DNA from 4 places in the Peribacillus sp. FSL K6-5616 genome. Region 2 is predicted to be linked to each of the others. Evidence: riboswitches for the same ligand, from Rfam matches in the RefSeq annotation. Region 2 holds a riboswitch; each other region holds the start of a gene.
The links. Region 2 has a riboswitch for thiamine pyrophosphate ahead of MHB45_RS16825 (ABC transporter substrate-binding protein). Riboswitches for the same ligand answer to the same signal wherever they lie in the genome.

Region 1: linked by a shared signal. The riboswitch ahead of tenA (thiaminase II) and the one ahead of MHB45_RS16825 (ABC transporter substrate-binding protein) in region 2 are both predicted to bind thiamine pyrophosphate.
Region 3: linked by a shared signal. The riboswitch ahead of tenA (thiaminase II) and the one ahead of MHB45_RS16825 (ABC transporter substrate-binding protein) in region 2 are both predicted to bind thiamine pyrophosphate.
Region 4: linked by a shared signal. The riboswitch ahead of thiC (phosphomethylpyrimidine synthase ThiC) and the one ahead of MHB45_RS16825 (ABC transporter substrate-binding protein) in region 2 are both predicted to bind thiamine pyrophosphate.

The regions. Positions count from the first base shown of each region.
Region 1 covers NZ_JBBOYT010000001.1:937,251-941,923, forward strand. The annotation lists gene thiM (hydroxyethylthiazole kinase) at 1-247, opposite strand, end outside; gene thiD (bifunctional hydroxymethylpyrimidine kinase/phosphomethylpyrimidine kinase) at 244-1,050, opposite strand; gene thiW (energy coupling factor transporter S component ThiW) at 1,019-1,540, opposite strand; gene tenA (thiaminase II) at 1,556-2,245, opposite strand; TPP riboswitch at 2,337-2,441, opposite strand; SAM riboswitch class I at 2,599-2,703, shown strand; gene MHB45_RS04510 (Fur-regulated basic protein FbpA) at 2,879-3,067, shown strand; gene MHB45_RS04515 (aspartyl-phosphate phosphatase Spo0E family protein) at 3,319-3,513, shown strand; gene MHB45_RS04520 (GNAT family N-acetyltransferase) at 3,583-4,089, opposite strand; gene MHB45_RS04525 (DUF459 domain-containing protein) at 4,278-4,673, shown strand, end outside.
Region 2 covers NZ_JBBOYT010000001.1:3,505,984-3,510,656, reverse strand. The annotation lists gene rarD (EamA family transporter RarD) at 1-790, shown strand, start outside; gene MHB45_RS16830 (protein-glutamine gamma-glutamyltransferase) at 886-1,713, opposite strand; TPP riboswitch at 2,027-2,136, shown strand; gene MHB45_RS16825 (ABC transporter substrate-binding protein) at 2,270-3,265, shown strand; gene MHB45_RS16820 (thiamine-binding protein) at 3,277-3,561, shown strand; gene MHB45_RS16815 (ABC transporter permease) at 3,558-4,340, shown strand; gene MHB45_RS16810 (ABC transporter ATP-binding protein) at 4,324-4,673, shown strand, end outside.
Region 3 covers NZ_JBBOYT010000001.1:1,794,110-1,798,782, forward strand. The annotation lists gene MHB45_RS08550 (AMP-binding protein) at 1-1,011, shown strand, start outside; gene MHB45_RS08555 (SDR family NAD(P)-dependent oxidoreductase) at 1,064-1,810, shown strand; TPP riboswitch at 1,939-2,070, shown strand; gene tenA (thiaminase II) at 2,206-2,889, shown strand; gene MHB45_RS08565 (ECF transporter S component) at 2,905-3,483, shown strand; gene MHB45_RS08570 (ABC transporter ATP-binding protein) at 3,502-4,673, shown strand, end outside.
Region 4 covers NZ_JBBOYT010000001.1:358,986-363,658, reverse strand. The annotation lists gene MHB45_RS01765 (hypothetical protein) at 1-65, shown strand, start outside; gene MHB45_RS01760 (DUF3231 family protein) at 165-674, shown strand; gene MHB45_RS01755 (hypothetical protein) at 765-935, opposite strand; gene thiC (phosphomethylpyrimidine synthase ThiC) at 958-2,739, opposite strand; TPP riboswitch at 2,875-2,989, opposite strand; gene MHB45_RS01745 (HAD family hydrolase) at 3,106-3,894, opposite strand; gene MHB45_RS01740 (histidine phosphatase family protein) at 4,047-4,592, opposite strand.

The DNA of each region.
Region 1 (4,673 bases), 2.6 Mb from region 2:
CCGTTTTACCGGCAATCTCCATTGCTTCCAAGGCTTTATCATCGATCGTACCGAAATTCAGGACCAATGCATTTGCTAATTTGACCATATCCGCCACTTCTCTTGGGCTCGATGTCATTACTGGTGAACCTCCGATGGCAAGGGTGGCATTTGCACAGTCATTGACCGTAACAAAGTTTGTGATTTGGTGAACGAGTGGTTTCCTTTCTCTTACCTTCATAAATAAATCGGCTGAAGAAATCTTCATAACAAGTCACTCCGTTCTTTTTTTGAATATGAATGAAAATGATGGACAGGTCCATGACCTTTACCGATTGAAAAGCTATTGCGTATCGCTTCGGAAATATAGGTCTTGGCTTGTTCGATCGAGACTTGCAATGGCAGTCCATTTGCCAGGTTAGATGTAATGGCGGATGATAGGGTGCAGCCTGTACCATGAGTGTTTTTGGTATGAATGCGCTCTCCCTTGATCCAGTGGAAGTCAGTACCATCATAAAAAAGATCATTTGGATTTCCTGCTGCATGGCCGCCTTTAAGTAAAACGGCTTTGGGACCCATTTCTTGTATCGAAATGCATGCCCTGTAGAAATCTTGTTTCGTCCGAATCGCGAAGCCAGTAAGTACTTCCGCTTCTGGTACATTGGGTGTTACAAGAGTTGCAAGCGGAAGCAATTCCATTTTTAAGGCAGAGACGGCCTTTTCGTCGAGCAAATGGTGGCCGCTTTTGGAAATCATGACAGGGTCAAGGATAACGATGGCAGGCATGAAGGTTTTAAGGGATGAAGCGACCGTTTCCACGATTTCTTTTGATCCAAGCATGCCTATTTTTACTGCATCGACAGGAATATCTTCAAAGATAGCTGCAATTTGATCCGATATGATAGCTGTTTCAATGGGCTGTACAGAACGGACTTCCATTGTGTTTTGGGCGGTTACGGCTGTGATGGCAGACATTCCAAATACACCATGTGCAGAAAATGTTTTTAAATCCGCTTGTATTCCAGCACCGCCCCCTGAATCAGAGCCTGCGATCGTTAATGCTGTTTTCATAAAAAAACCCCTTCATATAATTATTTTTTAGCAGTATTTTAAGTAATATGAAAGCTAAAATCGCCCCTGCGAATGAACTGAACATAAAAGCCGGTAAAAAACCAAAAAGAGCAGCTTTTTCTCCCAATAGGAGGGTTGCAAGCGGATAACAGGCCAGGGAACCGAGAATGCCGGTCCCGATCACTTCCCCTAAACAGGCGAATTTTAAGCTTTGTGTTTTTCGATAAAGGATGGCGGCCAAAAGTGCACCAATCATGCTGCCGGGAAAGGCGAAAATTGAACCGGTACCAGACATGTTTCTAATGATGGAAACTAAAAAAGCTTGTGTCACAGCATATGCAGGCCCCAATAGAACCGCCGTCAGGACATTTGCCAGATGTTGAATAGGAAAGATTTTTGCAAATCCTGCAGGGATGAAAATAAATGAACTGGTCAGCGTCGTTAAAGCAATGATCATGGCAGTCAATGTCAGTTTCTTGATAGGATTCATCCTCATGTCAACCACCTACAGAGGCCAATCCTGCTCATTTTGAACCATGTCCCAGAATAAATATTCATATCGGGAAGTAACCAAAAAGTGCTTTTCTAATCTAAGAAGTTCCTTTTCAGGCATGCCTTCCGTCAATTCTTCCAACAAAGTGATCAGCCACTTGTGTGCTTCCCCGAATTCAGGAGATGAATAGGACCTTATCCAATCTGCGTAGCGATTGTTTTCCAGTGCTGCTCCATTTTGTTCTTTTAATAGCAAACCGATTTCATAATAATCCCAAGCGCAGGGCAGGAGACAGGCGACCAAGTCTGCCAAAGTCCCATGCTGAGCTGCATTTAGCATGTAACCTGTATAGGCTAGAGTGGTTGGAGTAGGTTCTGTATTTTCCAATTCCTTGGAGCTGATCCCGAATTCGGAAGCATAATGCCGATGAATATCCATTTCCACTTGAAGGGTTTCATTTAAAATGCTCGCAAATTTTGCCATGGTTTCGATGTTATGGGCTTTGATGACACCTAAAGCAAAGAGCTTGGAATAATCCATGAGATAGACATAGTCCTGCTTCAGGTAATAGGCAAATTTCTTTTCAGGAAGTGTACCGTTTCCAATTGCCTGGACAAAGGGATGTGAATGGTTCCTTTTCCAAATCTCTTTTGCCCGTGCATGCAGTCTATCACTGAATGTTTCTAATTTTGTATTCTCCATTGTTCATCCTCCTATAGAATGGCTCCCTTTGTTGAATAAAAAACCCCGTTCCTGAATACGGAACGGGGTAGATGGATATAGTCTGTAAAATGGACGATATCATCCACTTCCCTCCGCCGGTATGAGCCGGTTCAGGTTCAAAGGGTCCGGAACTAATTCCATCTCAGTCTTAAAAAAGACTCCCCTAGTGGTGTGAATTGTATGTAATTACTGACATCATATCAGAAAGACAAGAAAATGCAACCCGTATTTGAAAGAGGAATCACTTTATGTCCAGGAAAAAAGGGAGAACCAGGTAATTGACTTTTGAAGATTATTAGGATAGAATCATTTCTACATCATTATATATCGAATTCTTATCCAGAGAGGTGGAGGGACTTGGCCCTAAGAAACCTCGGCAGCGGACCCGTTTAGGGAACTGTGCTAAATCCAACAAGCATATGCTTGGAAGATAAGAAGAGCCGTACGGACACTGTCAGCCTCTTCTTAAATTAGAAGGGGCTTTTATTTTTGGGAAATAACGTTTAGTGACATACTAGAAAAGGTATATATAATTTGGTGAAATCAAACAAGTTGATAAAGTTTAGCTAACTAGAAGCAGGCACTAGGACGACTGGGAAAGGAGCCATTTACATGGCAGAATTATTTAAGAGGATTGAACAGAGGAAGGCAAAACTCATTGAAGAGCTATTGGCCAATGGAGTATACAAAACCTCTGATGAAAGGCACCTTTATGATGCCCCATTAAAAGTACTTGAAGATGAATATAAGATTGTTATAAATAGACCTAATAACGAGTCACCTTCTGAATGGATGACATAGTAAACGGAATACAATATTTGGATTTTTGGATAAGGGATATGATGTAAGCATTCGCAGTCTACACTAGTGGATGCTTTTTTTGCGTTTATTAGAAAACGACACAAATTATACATAATTAAATAACAAAATAGGTGTTTTGTTACATTTGGCCTATAAAATAACACATTTAATTTTGAAAAATAGTTGATTTTAACTAGTGGTTTCATTATGATGAAAGTGTAAAAATATTGAATAAATGGGAGGTGACTATGATGCCTAGCCGTAAGGTAACTATAGAAAAAGTAGAAGAGAAGAGACAGGAAATGATAAAGTTGGGAGCGATTTACGGCTTAACAAGTCTGCTGACTGTACAAGCCAGTCAAGAATTGGATACGCTATTGAATGCGTTAGCAAGTAAAAGAGATTCTGAATATTTTTCCCTTCAAGAAGCATATAGGTATTTTTAAATTAGCAATTCGACCTTTATTAATCTGAAAAAGCTACTGCTCAAGGCAATAGCTCTAAAGAAATATATATTAAATATCGACACGTTTACCTAGAATGATCAAATCCCGCTCAATGCCATCCATCTCGGCAACTTGAGGTAAATGTGCCCATTCTTCAAACCCGAATTTGGAAAAAAGCTTAAGGCTTGGTGTATTATGGGCGAAAATGAAACCCAATAAAGTCTTAACACCTAATTTTGGACTCAATTCAATTGCCTTTCGAATCGAAATTTGTCCAATTCCTTTTCCCCGGAAATAATCATCAATATAAATACTGATTTCGGCAGTGGATTTATATGCCGGTCGGCCATAAAAGGATTGAAAGCTCATCCATCCAGCGGTTTTCCCTTCTATAGTAATGATATATAGCGGTCTACTTTCTGAATGATGTTCCTCAAACCATTTAACCCTCGATTGGACGGATACAGGTTCCGTATCTGCCGTGACCATTCTTGAAGCAATTGTCGAATTATATATTTCAACAATTCTGGGTAGATCAGATAGTTCTGCCTCTCTAAACTCTATGTGTTCTTCCATGATTTAAACTCCTAACTATCATTTATTCAATCTCCAGAATGAAGGGTAATCCCGTTTCCATTGAAAGTTTTATATTATCATACACTCTTTATTCTTTATCTGACAATTCTTTTTTATGTTAGTACTGCAGATTTTTTGGGTATGAAAAAGATTAAATACTTCTAGTAAAAAGACAAGAGGAGAACCAAATGAAAAAATTGGCAGGTATATTGATTATCGTACTGGTTATATGTTTTGCTGCATATGAATTTCAGGCCTCGGAGTCGGAAGATGTGCAAAGGGTCATGGCTTTTGGAGATTCATTAACCTATGGAAAAGGGGATAAGGACGGGGAAGGATATATAGATGGCCTTGAGGATGAATTGAATAATCCGCAATCGGAGCAAAAAGTGAGTTTTTGGAATTACGGTATTAAAGGCCAGGAAACGGATGGGGTGATGAAACAGCTAGATGATTACCGCATTAAAACGAAACTTGATGAAGCCGATACTTTCATTGTTTTTATTGGAACGAATGACTTGATCAATAGTAATGGCGGGAACTTGGAGAAAATAAGTGACCGAAAAATCAATGAGGGTAAACGG
Region 2 (4,673 bases):
CGTGTTCATGCTGGTTTTATTGATGTTCATGAAAAAATGGCAGGCGTTTCTTGATTATGTCAAAAACATAATGGGAAATCCGAAACTCTTTACGGCATTGCTAACGGCGTCACTGCTTGTTACAGCTAATTGGGGAGTGTTCATATGGGCCGTTAACTCAGGACGGATCCTCGACACGAGCCTTGGATATTATATCAATCCGCTCGTCAGTGTACTATTGGGAGTGATAGTCTTAAAAGAAAAATTGAGCGGGGCCCAAATCATTTCATTCCTGCTTGCAGGAATCGGAGTCTTGATCCTTGGCATTCATTTCGGCACGATCCCGTGGATCTCTCTTGTTTTGGCCATGACCTTTGGATTATACGGTCTGGCAAAAAAAATGATCAAGGCCGAATCGGCAATCGGGCTGACGCTTGAAACGATGATGGTAACGCCTCTGGCCCTAGGTTACCTGATTTACTTGATGAACAGGTCGGAAATGCAATTCTTTACAGACGGAAGCACAAGCTTGCTGTTGGTGGGCGGCGGGATTGCCACGGCATTGCCTCTTTTATATTTTGCAAAAGGGGCGGAGAAGATCCCGTTATCGATGCTTGGCATTTTTCAGTATATCGCTCCGACCTTATCTTTATTGATCGGGGTATTCGTCTATCATGAAAGTTTCACCAAAGCACATCTTTTAGCCTTTTTGTTCATATGGTCAGCTTTGGCTGTTTATACACTATCCATAACGAAATGGGGGCAGGCAAGTGCCCGCAGGTTCAAAGGCAAAGGGAATATTGGTGCGTGAAAAGAAAAAAATGCTTGGGGAGATTTCTGCCCAAGCATTTTTTTTTATGTCGTTACTCAATAAAACGGTTTTATGGCATAGGCGAAATGCCAGGGTCATGAAAGGTATATCTTCGAACCTATTTCAGAAACAATACAATTGGAAAGGCAGGCAGGATTGTTATCGGGATTGGCACGGGGGGAATTCAGTTGGAATTGTCTATAGAAGGAACTATCCAGGAAAATGATATGTGTTGTCAGGAATGCTGATATGGTGGCGTACGGCTTTCTATTGCTATTTAATTCATCGATGATTCCCTGTGCAGTGGTAATCCCGATCCCGTGGCCATAAAAGAGGTTATTCCCTAATAATAGGGCATTTTCACCTTGCCATTCAGGGGTTGCCAAGTCGTGATCAGGGTTTTTGAAGTAAACGCAATCACCTGGTAAATAGTCCCTTCCCTGGTGAACGTTGAGAGCCATATTCCTTGGAGGGCGCCAGTCATATAAAAATAGGTCTGAAAAAAGATAGTCGAAATTCCTGGGGCCGATTAAATCCAAAATCGCCTTTAAAAAAGTGACGACTATTGCTGTCCCGCATTCGAAGGCATAAAGCCCCCCATTCATGAAAATGTCAACGAGCGCATCATGAGGGAGAATCCCTGGCTGAAGGGTGAAGGTGCCATCCTTTGAAAGGTGCCAATAACGCTGATTGGATTGAGACTCCTCAAGTGTGGAAAATTCCGGCCCGCTTTTATCCAACGCAATAGCTGCCTCTATGACCCGGTTCCTCAGCTGTATCTCGAAATTAAAATCCCCAAAGTTCCGGTATTCAAAAACGTTAGAATCTTCCGCCAAGCATTGAAGAGTTTCAAGCGATCTGGCAGAGGCTGCACCTGGTTGGATTTGACTGACATCTAACCATTTGTGATTAATCTTTATCATGACATATCCACCTTTTGCTTATGAAATTAAGGGTTTAATAAAACCAGTAAACAAAAATGTCTACACGTAATGCTCATTATATGAATGCTTGCAAAGAAATGACTATTTGGAACGTGTCCGCCACCGTTGCAGCCAGGAATGATTGGAACGGAAAGAGGCAGAACTATTTTGCTTTCAATGATTTTCGTTCCAAAAGATGTTTTGCAAGATATCCTGAAGTGCAAGGAATACCTTTCAAATTAGAGAGTAGAAGCAAATTAGTATTCCTTTTTCCCTATGAATTGATATAATGAGAGAGAAAAGTTCATATGTGCGAGAAATGTAGGGGGGCCAGTACTGCTGGCTGAGATTGCATCCATTAGATGCTGACTCTTTGAACCTGATCTGGGTGATGCCAGCGGAGGGAACATATTATGACTGATTTTCTGTTTTGTATGTTAACGTCCGAATTCATCTTCGGGCGTTTTTTGTTTTTTTATCCAGTATTTGAATAGCCCCCTAATATGGTTCCGGCATATGGATCTTATAGAATGAGAATGTGTAGGAGGATAATGACTTGAATAAATTCTTACCACTGTTAACTTCGTTCTTCCTTTTAGCTGGATGCGGAGCAGGCGGAACCAATGAAAAAGAAGAAGCATCTAAAAATGAAGAATTAAAAAAGGTATTGGTCGTGCTCGATTGGACACCGAATACAAACCATACAGGATTGTATGTAGCCAAGGAAAAAGGTTATTTTAAAGAACAAGGTCTTGATGTGGAAATTATCATGCCAGGTGAAGCTGGTGCTGATAAGCTTGTCGCTTCAGGGAAATCTGAATTTGGCGTGAGTTACCAGGAGGGCATAACACAGGCCCGCGTGCAGGGCGTACCGATTGTTTCGGTAGCTGCCGTCATCCAGCATAATACCTCGGGATTCGCTTCCCCAGAGGAAAAGGACATTACGACTCCCAAGGATTTTGAAGGGAAGACTTATGGCGGCTGGGGATCTCCGGTTGAAAAGGCCATTATTGATTCACTCATGAAAAAGGAAAATGCGGATGTAAATGAAGTGGACATAGTCAATACAGGGGACATGGATTTTTTCACTTCGGTTAAAAGGGATATAGATTTTGCCTGGATTTATTATGGTTGGACAGGCATTGAGGCCGAGCTGCGGAATGAAAAGCTTAATATGGTGTACTTAACCGAATACTCTGATAAGCTTGATTACTATACGCCTGTTTTGACTACAAATGAAAAGATGATAAAAGAAGATTTCGAGACTGTTAAAGCATTCGTTCATGCAGCTTCGAAAGGGTACCAGTTTGCGATTAAGAATCCTGATGATGCAGCGGATATGTTAATCGAGTCTGCACCGGATCTTGATCCAAAACTGGTGAAGAGAAGCCAGGAGTGGCTTGCAGACAAGTATCAGGATGATGCTCCGCGATGGGGTGAACAAAAGCTTGAAATTTGGAAGAATTACAGTGAGTGGATGACTGAAAATAAGCTTCTTGAAGGTGATTTCGATCCTGAAAAGGCATTTACCAATGAATTTTTACCAAACTAGGAGGAGATACAATGGCCAATTCATTAATTAGTATACAAATTATTCCTAAAGGGGAAAATGTCATCCCTATGGTCGATGAAGCAATCAAGATCATTGAAGAATCAGGTGTCAAGTATGAGGTTCACCCGCTAGAAACGACAATGGAGGGGGAACTTTCCGAGCTTTTTGCCGTGATAGAAAAAATGAATGTAAGAATGATTGAAATAGGATCGCCGAATGTCATTTCACAAGTGAAAATATTATATCAGCCAAGCGGGATTACGATGGATACGTTAACGGAGAAATATCGGGCATGATCGGAAGGGGAATTTGGAAGAAGGGGGCTCCCTTCTTTCTTTTATTATTGTTGCTGATAGTATGGGAGTCAGTGACAGTCTTATTGAAAGTTGAAGAATGGCTGCTTCCCGCTCCATCGGCCATTTTCATTGAAGGAATTGAGTCGTCCCGCAATCTTTACGGACACCTTATATCCACAACCGAGCTTGCGTTGTCGGGATTTTTTATTGGAAGTTGCATCGGCTTATTGATCGCGGCAATCCTACACCTATTTCCAGGTGTGAAGGACGCGGTTTATCCTCTGCTCATACTATCACAAAATATACCCATCATTGTTTTGGCGCCGCTTTTGGTGATCTGGTTTGGCTTTGGCATGCTGCCTAAGTTAATCGTGATTTCACTTGTATGTTTTTTTCCGGTTGCGGTTGCATCATTGGACGGTTTTCGCCAGACACCATACGAGCTTAAGCATTATTTCAAGATGATGGGAGCGGGAAAAAACCAGTTATTTTGGAAGCTGGAACTTCCTCACTCGATCCCGTTCATTTTCTCCGGCCTGAAAATTTCAGCTACCTATAGTGTAATGGGTGCAGTTATTTCGGAATGGCTTGGGGCAAAATCGGGGATTGGTGTTTATATGACTCTCGCTTCTTCAGCGTTCAGGACAGATCGGGTGTTTGTAGCCATTTTCATCATTATGGGAATGAGCCTGATCTTTTTTGGAATCATCACTTTCCTGGAGAAATACTTGGTTTCTTGGAAGAGAAAGGAGGGCGAAAAGGATGAAGCTGGAAATTAAAGACGTCTCCTATTCTTTCGATGGCAAGCAGAATATTTTGGAGAATATGAATTTCCATGTGAATGATGGGGAATTTGTCACGATCCTTGGGCCATCGGGAAGCGGTAAAAGTACATTGTTCCACTTGATCGGCGGCATTTTGAAGCCTGATCATGGCATCATTTCACTGGATGATAAAAAGATAAATGGCTTAAAGGGCCATATCAGCTATATGCCTCAGCAGCCTTCCCTTTTACCTTGGAGAACGATATTGGAAAATGTTTTGCTTGGAAGTGAACTTACTGGGACCAGAGATAAAGAAAAGGCAAAAACCCTTTTGATGAAAGCTGGTTT
Region 3 (4,673 bases), 1.7 Mb from region 2:
CATACACATAATACCCTTTGTATATCTACAAATTATTGGATTGACCGCTTACATTTAAAATCCGATGACGTTCTTTTCATGGCGTCAACGTTCGCTCACCAAACGGGTTTTGGTTATGGAGTCAGGCTCCCAACACATATTGGAGGTACGGGAATCTATCAAGACATTTGGAATCCGAGAGAGTTTATTGAATGGGTTGAGAAGGAAAAGATAACGTTTACGGCGGGTGCCACTCCTTTTCTGCAGGATACGGTTCAGATGGGGGGGATAGAAAGGTATGACCTCAATTCGCTGCGAGTCTTCGTAGCTTTGGGTGCCCCGATTCCCAGGCATTTAGTAAAGGAGGCCGTGAAAAAAGTACCGTTCAAGATATTGTCAGGGTGGGGACAAACGGAAGATGGCTTGGTAACCTTGACGAGACTTGAAGATACAGAAGAAAAACTGACGAATACCGACGGAATCCCGTTTCCGGGTATGGAGTTAAAGATAGTGGATTTTGAAGGGGAAATCTGTGCCCCGAATATAGAAGGCTCTTTATTAGTAAGGGGTCCGGCTCTTTTTGTCGGCTATTTTAAACGAATCAATGATACGTTAGCTGAGTATAGTGACGGATGGTTCATTACCGGTGATCGAGCATTCATTGATGAAGACGGGTATATCCGGATTTCTGGAAGAAACAAAGACATAATCATACGTGGCGGTGAAAATATTCCAGTCGCTTATGTAGAAAATGTATTGTATGAACACCCGGATATTTCTAGTGCTCAGGTTATTGCGGTTCCAGATTCCCGTCTTCAGGAAAAAGCATGTGCATGTATCAGTATGAAAACGGGAAAGAGCCCGATCACGATGGATTCAATGCAGGAATTTCTCCTGGGAAAGGGATTGGCAAAACAATATTGGCCTGAATTTATTGAAATAATGGATGACTTTCCTCGTACGGCAAGCGGGAAAATTCAGAAATTCCGGCTCCGGGAAATGATTAATGAAAGGATAACCGACAATATATAGGCAGCTTAAATAAATCCATATTGACTAAATAGTGAAAGTGGAGGGGAATATGATGACAAAAAGAATGGCATTTATCACAGGTGCTGGAAGCGGAATTGGCAGAGAAATTTCAAAAAAATTGGCTTCTCGCAATATTAACGTCATCGTGGCTGATATTAATCTTAAAAATGCAGAGGAAACGGTTTCTTTAATCGAAAAGTCGGGTTTTGAAGCCAGAGCGGTCCATTGTGATGTAACGAAATTAGAAAGTGTAAAAAAAGCCGTCGAAGAATCAGTGAACTATTATCATAGAATAGATATATTGGTTAATAATGCAGGCTGGGATAAGGTGGAACCTTTTTTAAAAAGTGATCCCAGCACATGGAAAAGGATTATCGATATTAATTTACTTGGGCAGATCCATACTAGCAAGGAAATTTTACCTCTCATGATTGAAAATGGATACGGTAAGGTAGTAAATATTGCATCCGATGCAGCAAGAGTCGGATCAAGTGGAGAAGCAGTTTATTCGGCTGCTAAGGGAGGGGTTATTGCCTTTACAAAAACGATAGCAAGAGAAATGGCACGTCATAAACTCAACATCAATTGTATTGCGCCAGGTCCTGCTGATACGCCCCTATTTCAAGAAATAGGCTCATATAACGAAGGTATAGCAGGCGCCTTGGAAAAAGCGATTCCATTCCGACGGCTAGCACAACCAGAGGACATTGCCAGTGCTGTTGCCTATTTCGTTTCGGAAGAGGCAGGGTATATTACGGGGCAAACTCTTTCCGTAAATGGTGGATTAACAATGGTTTAATAGATCGTGGTTAAGTGGGTATGGAAGATTGAAAGTTTAGTAACCCTAAATCAAGAAAACTTTTCTAATACGTTTGACAATTGGATTTATCGTGTTAATATAAAGGCAAATGAATTTTAATATACAATTTGTACCACTAGGGGTGCTTTATAGGTAAAAGTTGATTTTTTACCCACAAAAGCTGAGATTGAAGTATGACTTTAAGACCCTTAGAACCTGATCTGGTTTATACCAGCGTAGGGAAGTGGGGTCTGGAACTATACATTTCTGTATTATTTCTTGTACAACCACTTTCTTTACGTTTAAGAAAGTGGTTTTTTGTTTGCAAAAAAAGGGGTGATAAGTGTTTTTTTCTGTTTCGTTCAATGAAAAAATACAATTTGGAGGTAATGGACATGAAGTTTTCAGAGGAAATCCGTAAGGAAGTTGATCACATTTGGGAAGCTAGTTTTAATCATCCGTTTGTAGCAGGAATAGGAGATGGCACATTGCCATTGGAGTGTTTCCGTTTTTATGTCATGCAAGATGCCTATTATTTATCTCATTTTGCTAGAGTTCAAGCCTTAGGGGCAGTCAAAGCTACAGATTTACATACAACAAGCAGGCTTGCCGGCCATGCACAAGGAACATATGAAGCGGAGTTGAAGCTTCATGAGAATTTTTCCGAGAGATTAGGCATCACAAAAGAAGAACGGGAAGATTTCAAGCCTGCCCCGACTGCCTATGCTTATACTTCCCATATGTATCGTGCGGCTTATTCGGGACATTTAGGAGATGTTATTGCAGCTATCTTGCCGTGTTACTGGCTGTATTATGAGATAGGTGAAAAGCTGCAAGGGTGCATGCCCGAAGAGCCGATTTATCAAGAATGGATAGCGGCTTACGGAGGAGAGTGGTTCCGCACTTTGGTGGAAGAACAAATTGCGAGGCTGGATGAGATTGCTGAAAAAGTAACTGAAGAAGATAAGGCGAGAATGAAAGAGCATTTTATTCTCAGCAGCCAATATGAATACTCATTTTGGGAAATGGCTTATCGTTTAGAGACATGGCCCGTTCATAAGGAAACATTAGAAGTATAAAAGGAGAATGAAACAATGAAAAAAGGATTGAAATTAACGGATATATTAGTCACGATCGTGATTGCGGTAGCATTTGGAATCGTTTATATCCTTTGGGGTTCGATTTATTATTCCGTTAAACCATTAGGATTACATCTGGATCAACTTATTTATGGAATGTGGTTTATAGCTGGCCCTGTCGCCTTTTTCATTTTACGGAAGCCGGGTGTGGCACTTTTGGCGGAGATAGCTGCAGCTTCAGGGGAATTCTTTCTAGGTTCCCCATGGGGGCTGACTGTACTGTTATATGGGGTGGTCCAAGGTTTGTTCGCGGAACTGGTGTTCATGGGGTTCAAATATAAAAAATTCAATATGCCGGTGGCCGTTTTAGCTGCGATGGCTTCCTGCCTGGCATCAGTTATCATGGATTTTGCATACGGGGAAATAGGTGCGCTTTCTACTTGGAATCTATCGTTATTCATGATAGCGAGGTTTGTGGGTTCCATATTCTTTGCAGGTGTGACCGCTTATTATCTAGTTAAAGTCCTGGAAGCAACAGGGGTAACTAATCTTGTGCGTCCGGTTTCCAATAAAGATTATGCAGAACTTGATTAAAAGAAGAGGTTGAGGGCCATGGAACCAATCGTTTCTGTTGAAAAGTTAAGAATGAAATTTCCCGGTGATGAATCTTTGATATTCAAGGACCTATCACTATCATTTGATCAGGGAGAAAAAGTGTTATTGTTGGGACCATCTGGATGTGGTAAGTCCACTCTGTTGCAAGTGTTAAGCGGATTGATTCCGAATTCCATCGAAGTCCCGATGAAAGCGGAGAAATTGAAATGCCCTTCTTCATGGGGGTATGTTTTTCAAGACCCTGATAGCCAGTTTTGCATGCCATTTGCCGATGAGGAAATTGCCTTTGTCCTAGAGAATCTTTCCGTCCCTAAAGAAGAAATGAAAGAGAAGATTCAAAATCATTTCCGTAAAGTAGGATTGAACCTGGACCATACAAGTATTGACACATTATCAGGCGGGATGAAACAGCGTCTGGCAATCGCTTCAGTATTGGCCCTTGAACCAGAAGTTATATTTTTAGATGAACCGACCGCCATGCTTGATCCAGAAGGAACGAAAGAAATCTGGGACTTGTTGAAGGAAGTCGGAAAAGACAAAACGGTTATTATCGTCGAACATAAAATTGACCATGTTTTAGAATTCATCGAACGAATCGTGCTTTTAAACGATGACGGTCAAATCATAGCTGATGGTCCAAGAGACACAATTCTTTCCCTATATAAAAATGAAATGAGAGAACATGGAATTTGGTTCCCTGGTGTTTGGGATGAATATATACAGAGTAATGCACCCACTAGGGAATACCATTTTACAGATGGTTTACCCCTTCTGGATGTGCAAGGATTTAGCGGTTTTCGGAATAAAGAGGAAAAAATACACGTTGAAGAGCTGAAGGTCCATTCAGGAGAATGGATTGTGATCAGGGGAGAAAATGGCGCGGGCAAGAGTACACTTTTGCATGCATTGATGCAATTCATAAAAACGAAAGGTACGTATGAATTAGTGGGGAACCCCATTAAAGTGGTGAAAAAACCAACGGATCATATGACGTTTGTCTTTCAAAATCCTGAGTTTCAGTTCGTTGCAAATACTGTATATGAAGAGATTGCTTATTCATTGCGTATTGATAGAAGGCCGCAACAAGAAATAGATGAGAGAGTCCGCTCATTGCTTAAAGTTTTCCGTCTTGAGGCACATCGGGATAAACATCCATTTCAATTATCAAT
Region 4 (4,673 bases), 3.1 Mb from region 2:
CGGATAGAAATGAAATGCTCTGTGATGAATGTTATCAAGAATGGCTGCAAGGAATAAAAGGGTAAGCATTAAAAGCCCTCTAACCTTTCCCAAACATCAACGATGCATGCTTGGATGAATTCAGGGTAACTTAAATGCGTTAATGAATTTCAAGGAGGATGGTTATGGGAATTTTAAGCGGAAATCCGAAAGATGAGCCTATGCATTACGGAGAGGTATTTGGAACATGGGCATTTCTAACCACTACAAAAGGGTTGATTGCCTGTCATCAAACCATGCTTAATCATACTGGCGACAAGGACCTGCATAAATTGCTTGTTGAAGTGATCAATCAAGGAAAACAGGAACATGACCAACTTGAATCGTTATTAAAAGAAAATAACGTAGGACTGCCTCCCTCACCACCTGAAAGGCCTAAAGCTAATTTGGAGGATATTCCCGTCGGGGCACGTCTTCAAGATCCTGAAATCTCCGCTTCAGTATCAATCGATATTAATGCAGGATTAGTTGCTTGCAGCCAAATGATGGGTCAATGCATCCGCGAGGATATTGCACAGATGTTTGCGCAATTCCATACCAACAAAGCTGCATTGGGTGCTGACTTCCTTAGATTGAATAAGGAAAAAGGATGGCTTGTCCCTCCTCCTCTTCATATTAATAAAACAAGTATGTAAATAGTAATGAAAGAGCCCCTTAATCATGTTTTGTGACTGAATGTCCAACATGATTAAGGGAGTCATTCCATAAGGACGATTATGGAATCATTACCATTGCAGACTTTCGATCAAGTGGCACTTTGTACATTGTTGACTATAATCATTTTTCACAAATTCATGGTTACAATTCTCCCGAAAAATGTTCAGCTCCCTTTTCAGCTGCTCCAATTGAGTTTCCAACTGTTTCATTTCAACTTTTATCTGGATTACCCGATTCATCGAATTCTCCCTCTCGTTGGAATCATTGATAGATTTCCCCATCCGTTTTCCTAAATTCATTCGCTTTTTCTTTAAGCCCTTCATCGATTACCGACTCAAAACCCAGACCCTTTTTCTTCGCCAAATCACGGATGTCCTGAGAGATTCTCATGCTGCAGAATTTCGGTCCGCACATTGAACAGAAATGGGCTGTTTTGGCCCCTTCTGCCGGAAGAGTTTCATCGTGATATTCAACCGCCCTTTCAGGATCAAGGGAAAGATTGAATTGATCTCTCCAACGGAATTCGAATCTAGCCTTCGAAAGGGCATCATCCCGTTTTCTTGCCTGCGGATGGCCTTTTGCAAGATCAGCTGCGTGTGCTGCAATTTTATAAGTAATGACCCCTACCCGAACATCCTCTTTATTCGGCAGTCCCAAATGCTCTTTCGGTGTCACATAGCAAAGCATGGCCGTTCCAAACCATCCAATCATGGCAGCACCAATCGCAGAAGTGATATGGTCGTATCCAGGAGCTATATCCGTCGTCAATGGTCCCAGGGTATAGAATGGTGCTTCTTGACAGACTTCCAGCTGCTTATCCATATTTTCTTTAATCAAATGCATCGGTACGTGACCGGGTCCCTCCACCATGACTTGAACGTCGTGCTTCCAAGCAATCTTCGTCAATTCCCCAAGTGTTTCCAATTCCGCAAATTGTGCCTCATCGTTTGCATCTGCAATGGATCCCGGACGGAGACCGTCACCTAATGAGAAAGAAACATCATACGTCTTCATGATTTCACAAATCTCTTCAAAGTGTGTATAGAGAAAACTTTCCTGGTGGTGGGCCAAGCACCATTGTGCCATGATGGAGCCTCCCCGGGAAACAATACCCGTAACTCGCTTTGCTGTCATGGGGATGTATCGCAAAAGTACACCAGCGTGTATGGTGAAGTAATCGACACCTTGCTCAGCCTGCTCGATTAATGTATCCCGGAAAACTTCCCAATTTAAATCTTCCGCGACCCCATTCACTTTTTCCAATGCTTGATATATCGGAACCGTCCCAACCGGCACAGGTGAATTCCTGATAATCCATTCCCGCGTCGTGTGAATATTCTTTCCTGTGGAAAGATCCATTATGTTGTCTGCACCCCATCGTGTGGCCCAAGTCATTTTCTCCACTTCAGCTTCAATCGATGAACTGACAGCTGAATTTCCTATATTCGCATTTATCTTCACGTGAAAATTACGTCCGATGATCATGGGCTCACTTTCAGGATGGTTAATATTTGCCGGAATGATTGCCCGCCCGCTAGCTACCTCTTCCCTTACAAACTCAGGGGCTACATTTTCCCTGATCGAAATGAACTCCATTTCTGGAGTAATGATCCCTTTGCGGGCATAATGGAGCTGGGTTACGTTTTTTCCTTTCACCGCACGCAATGGTTTTCTTTTCAATCCCGGAAAAACTTCGGCATTGGATTGTGACTCCACTTTTCTATATCCGTTATCTTCGGGCTTTATTTCACGCCCTTCATACTCTTCAACATCTTCCCGTTCCAGAACCCAGCTGCGTCTGATCGGGGCAAGGCCTTTATGAATATCAATCGGATATTCTGAATCCGTATAGAAGCCGCTTGTATCATATACACGTAAAGGCGGATTCTCCTCTTCACCGAATGCCCCTGTCGTCGGACTTAGCTCAATTTCACGCATAGGTACTTTAATATCGGGTCTAGATCCCTCAACATACACTTTTTTACTCCCGGCAAAACTGGACATAATTGAAACGTTCATGTCATTTACTGAATTACTCTTCATGATTTCATTTCTCCTTTTTAAGTTCATTTAAAAAGGACAAAATCCAATCCACTTCGCACGAAAAAGCCAGGTCTCATATTAAAGACCCGGCTAACGTTAGTATGACTACAGAAATGACCAATTGAAAGGTCATCGTTTAGTAGATTCTAACTTCCCCACGCTGGTATGAACCAGATCAGGTCCTGAGGGTTAAGAAGCTTAAGCGCTTCTCTCTCAGCCCAACTTTTATTGGACACCCCTAGTCTGAATAATTTAATTGATTACAGGGTAACTATATCTCACCCTTTTCATTCTGTAAATAATTTGAAAGACCTAATATTTTCATTGCAACTCTCCAAAATTTGTTATTTGGAGGAGGACCGCCAATTAATTCCCCAGGCTCTCAAGGATAGGGAAAAGCTCCTCTAAATGCTTGATTTCATAGGTTGGAAGCACTTCATTCCGTTTCTTATCATGGCGATTTATCCAAACCGACTTTATACCTACCCGTGATGCTCCAAGGATATCGGTCATTAAATTATCGCCGACCATCAATACTTCATCCTTATCCAGCTCCATGATTTGCAAAGCATGCTCAAAAATGGAGGCATCCGGTTTACCTCGACCAAATGCGCCTGAAATCACGATTTGGTCGAAATAAGGAACCAGTTCAGGCGTTATTTCAAGTTTGGTATTTTGCAGTTCAGGAGATCCGTTCGTTAGCAATAGCAAGTTGTACTTCCCTTTTAATTCATCCAGAACACGGAATGTTTCTTCATAGATAAATGGCTTTTTGCGTCTTTCGGCCGGGAAACGTTCTGCCAGTTCAAGCCCAAATTCCGGGTCATCGATCCCTAATGCCTTCAAGCCCCTCGTCCACGCTTCTTTCCGATAAGCCGGTGCGATCCCGGCCATCTTCCGGAATTCATCATGATCATCCTGAAAATTCCCCCATAGTCCCTCAAATGGGTTGATTCCGATCATTTGAGTGAATGCATATGTATCGTAAGAAGAATAAAGATCACGCGCTTCCTTCCGCACCGCTTCTTCAAACTCGTCGACATTCAGACCATATTTCTCCTTGGCAACTTCGCATGTGGCCACAAAAGCCTCTTTTACACTTTTCTGATCCCATAGTAATGTATCATCTAAATCAAAAAAAACTGCCTTCAGCAAAATGTCCACCCCTCTTTCCCCAATATTGAATTCGTAAAAATTACACTATTACAATAATAAACCACAACCAATAAAAAAAGAATAACTATTCGGAAAATACATGCCTCTTTCTTCGCAAAATGGCTTACCTTTTCCGGTGGGGAACCATATATTCATTTCCCTTTTCCGCTTTCAAATACATACAATTTTCCATTACTGGCAATCTTGAACTTTGGACCGGTGAACCCCCGTCGGATCAGCTCTTTCCTCATATATACCATGAGGGCGGCATGACTCACGATCAGAACATTCCTTTCCCCCTTTGCAAAGACTTCATCCAATACATTATTGATCCTTTGCTCTGCAATCTTAATTTCCGCCCTTGTCTGCTTGTTGATCACCGAGCAGCAGCGAATCCAGATGGCCCAAAGGATGAACGGCAGCTTAACCCTTCCTCTCAAAGGGGGAGAAGGTATTTCCCGCAGCTCCTCCATCCGATGAACCGTGCCTGGAAAGATGTGTTCCGCTGTCTTGACGGCTCTCGACATATCACTGCAATAACATTCCTGCCATTCCTCCACGCCAAATAAAGTCGTTCCATAAATAATATCCGCTGCATCATAGTCCACAAACCATTGCTTCATATCATCCGCCGTCACAGATTTCCCAGTAGGAAATTCATGTGCCACCTTAAAATGCCGTACCAAACCAATTTTCATATATTCTCCTTTTTATCTTTTAAAATATTCGTTTCTATTTCTTATAAAAGCCCTTAACAATATATTAACCTATGTAAAGCT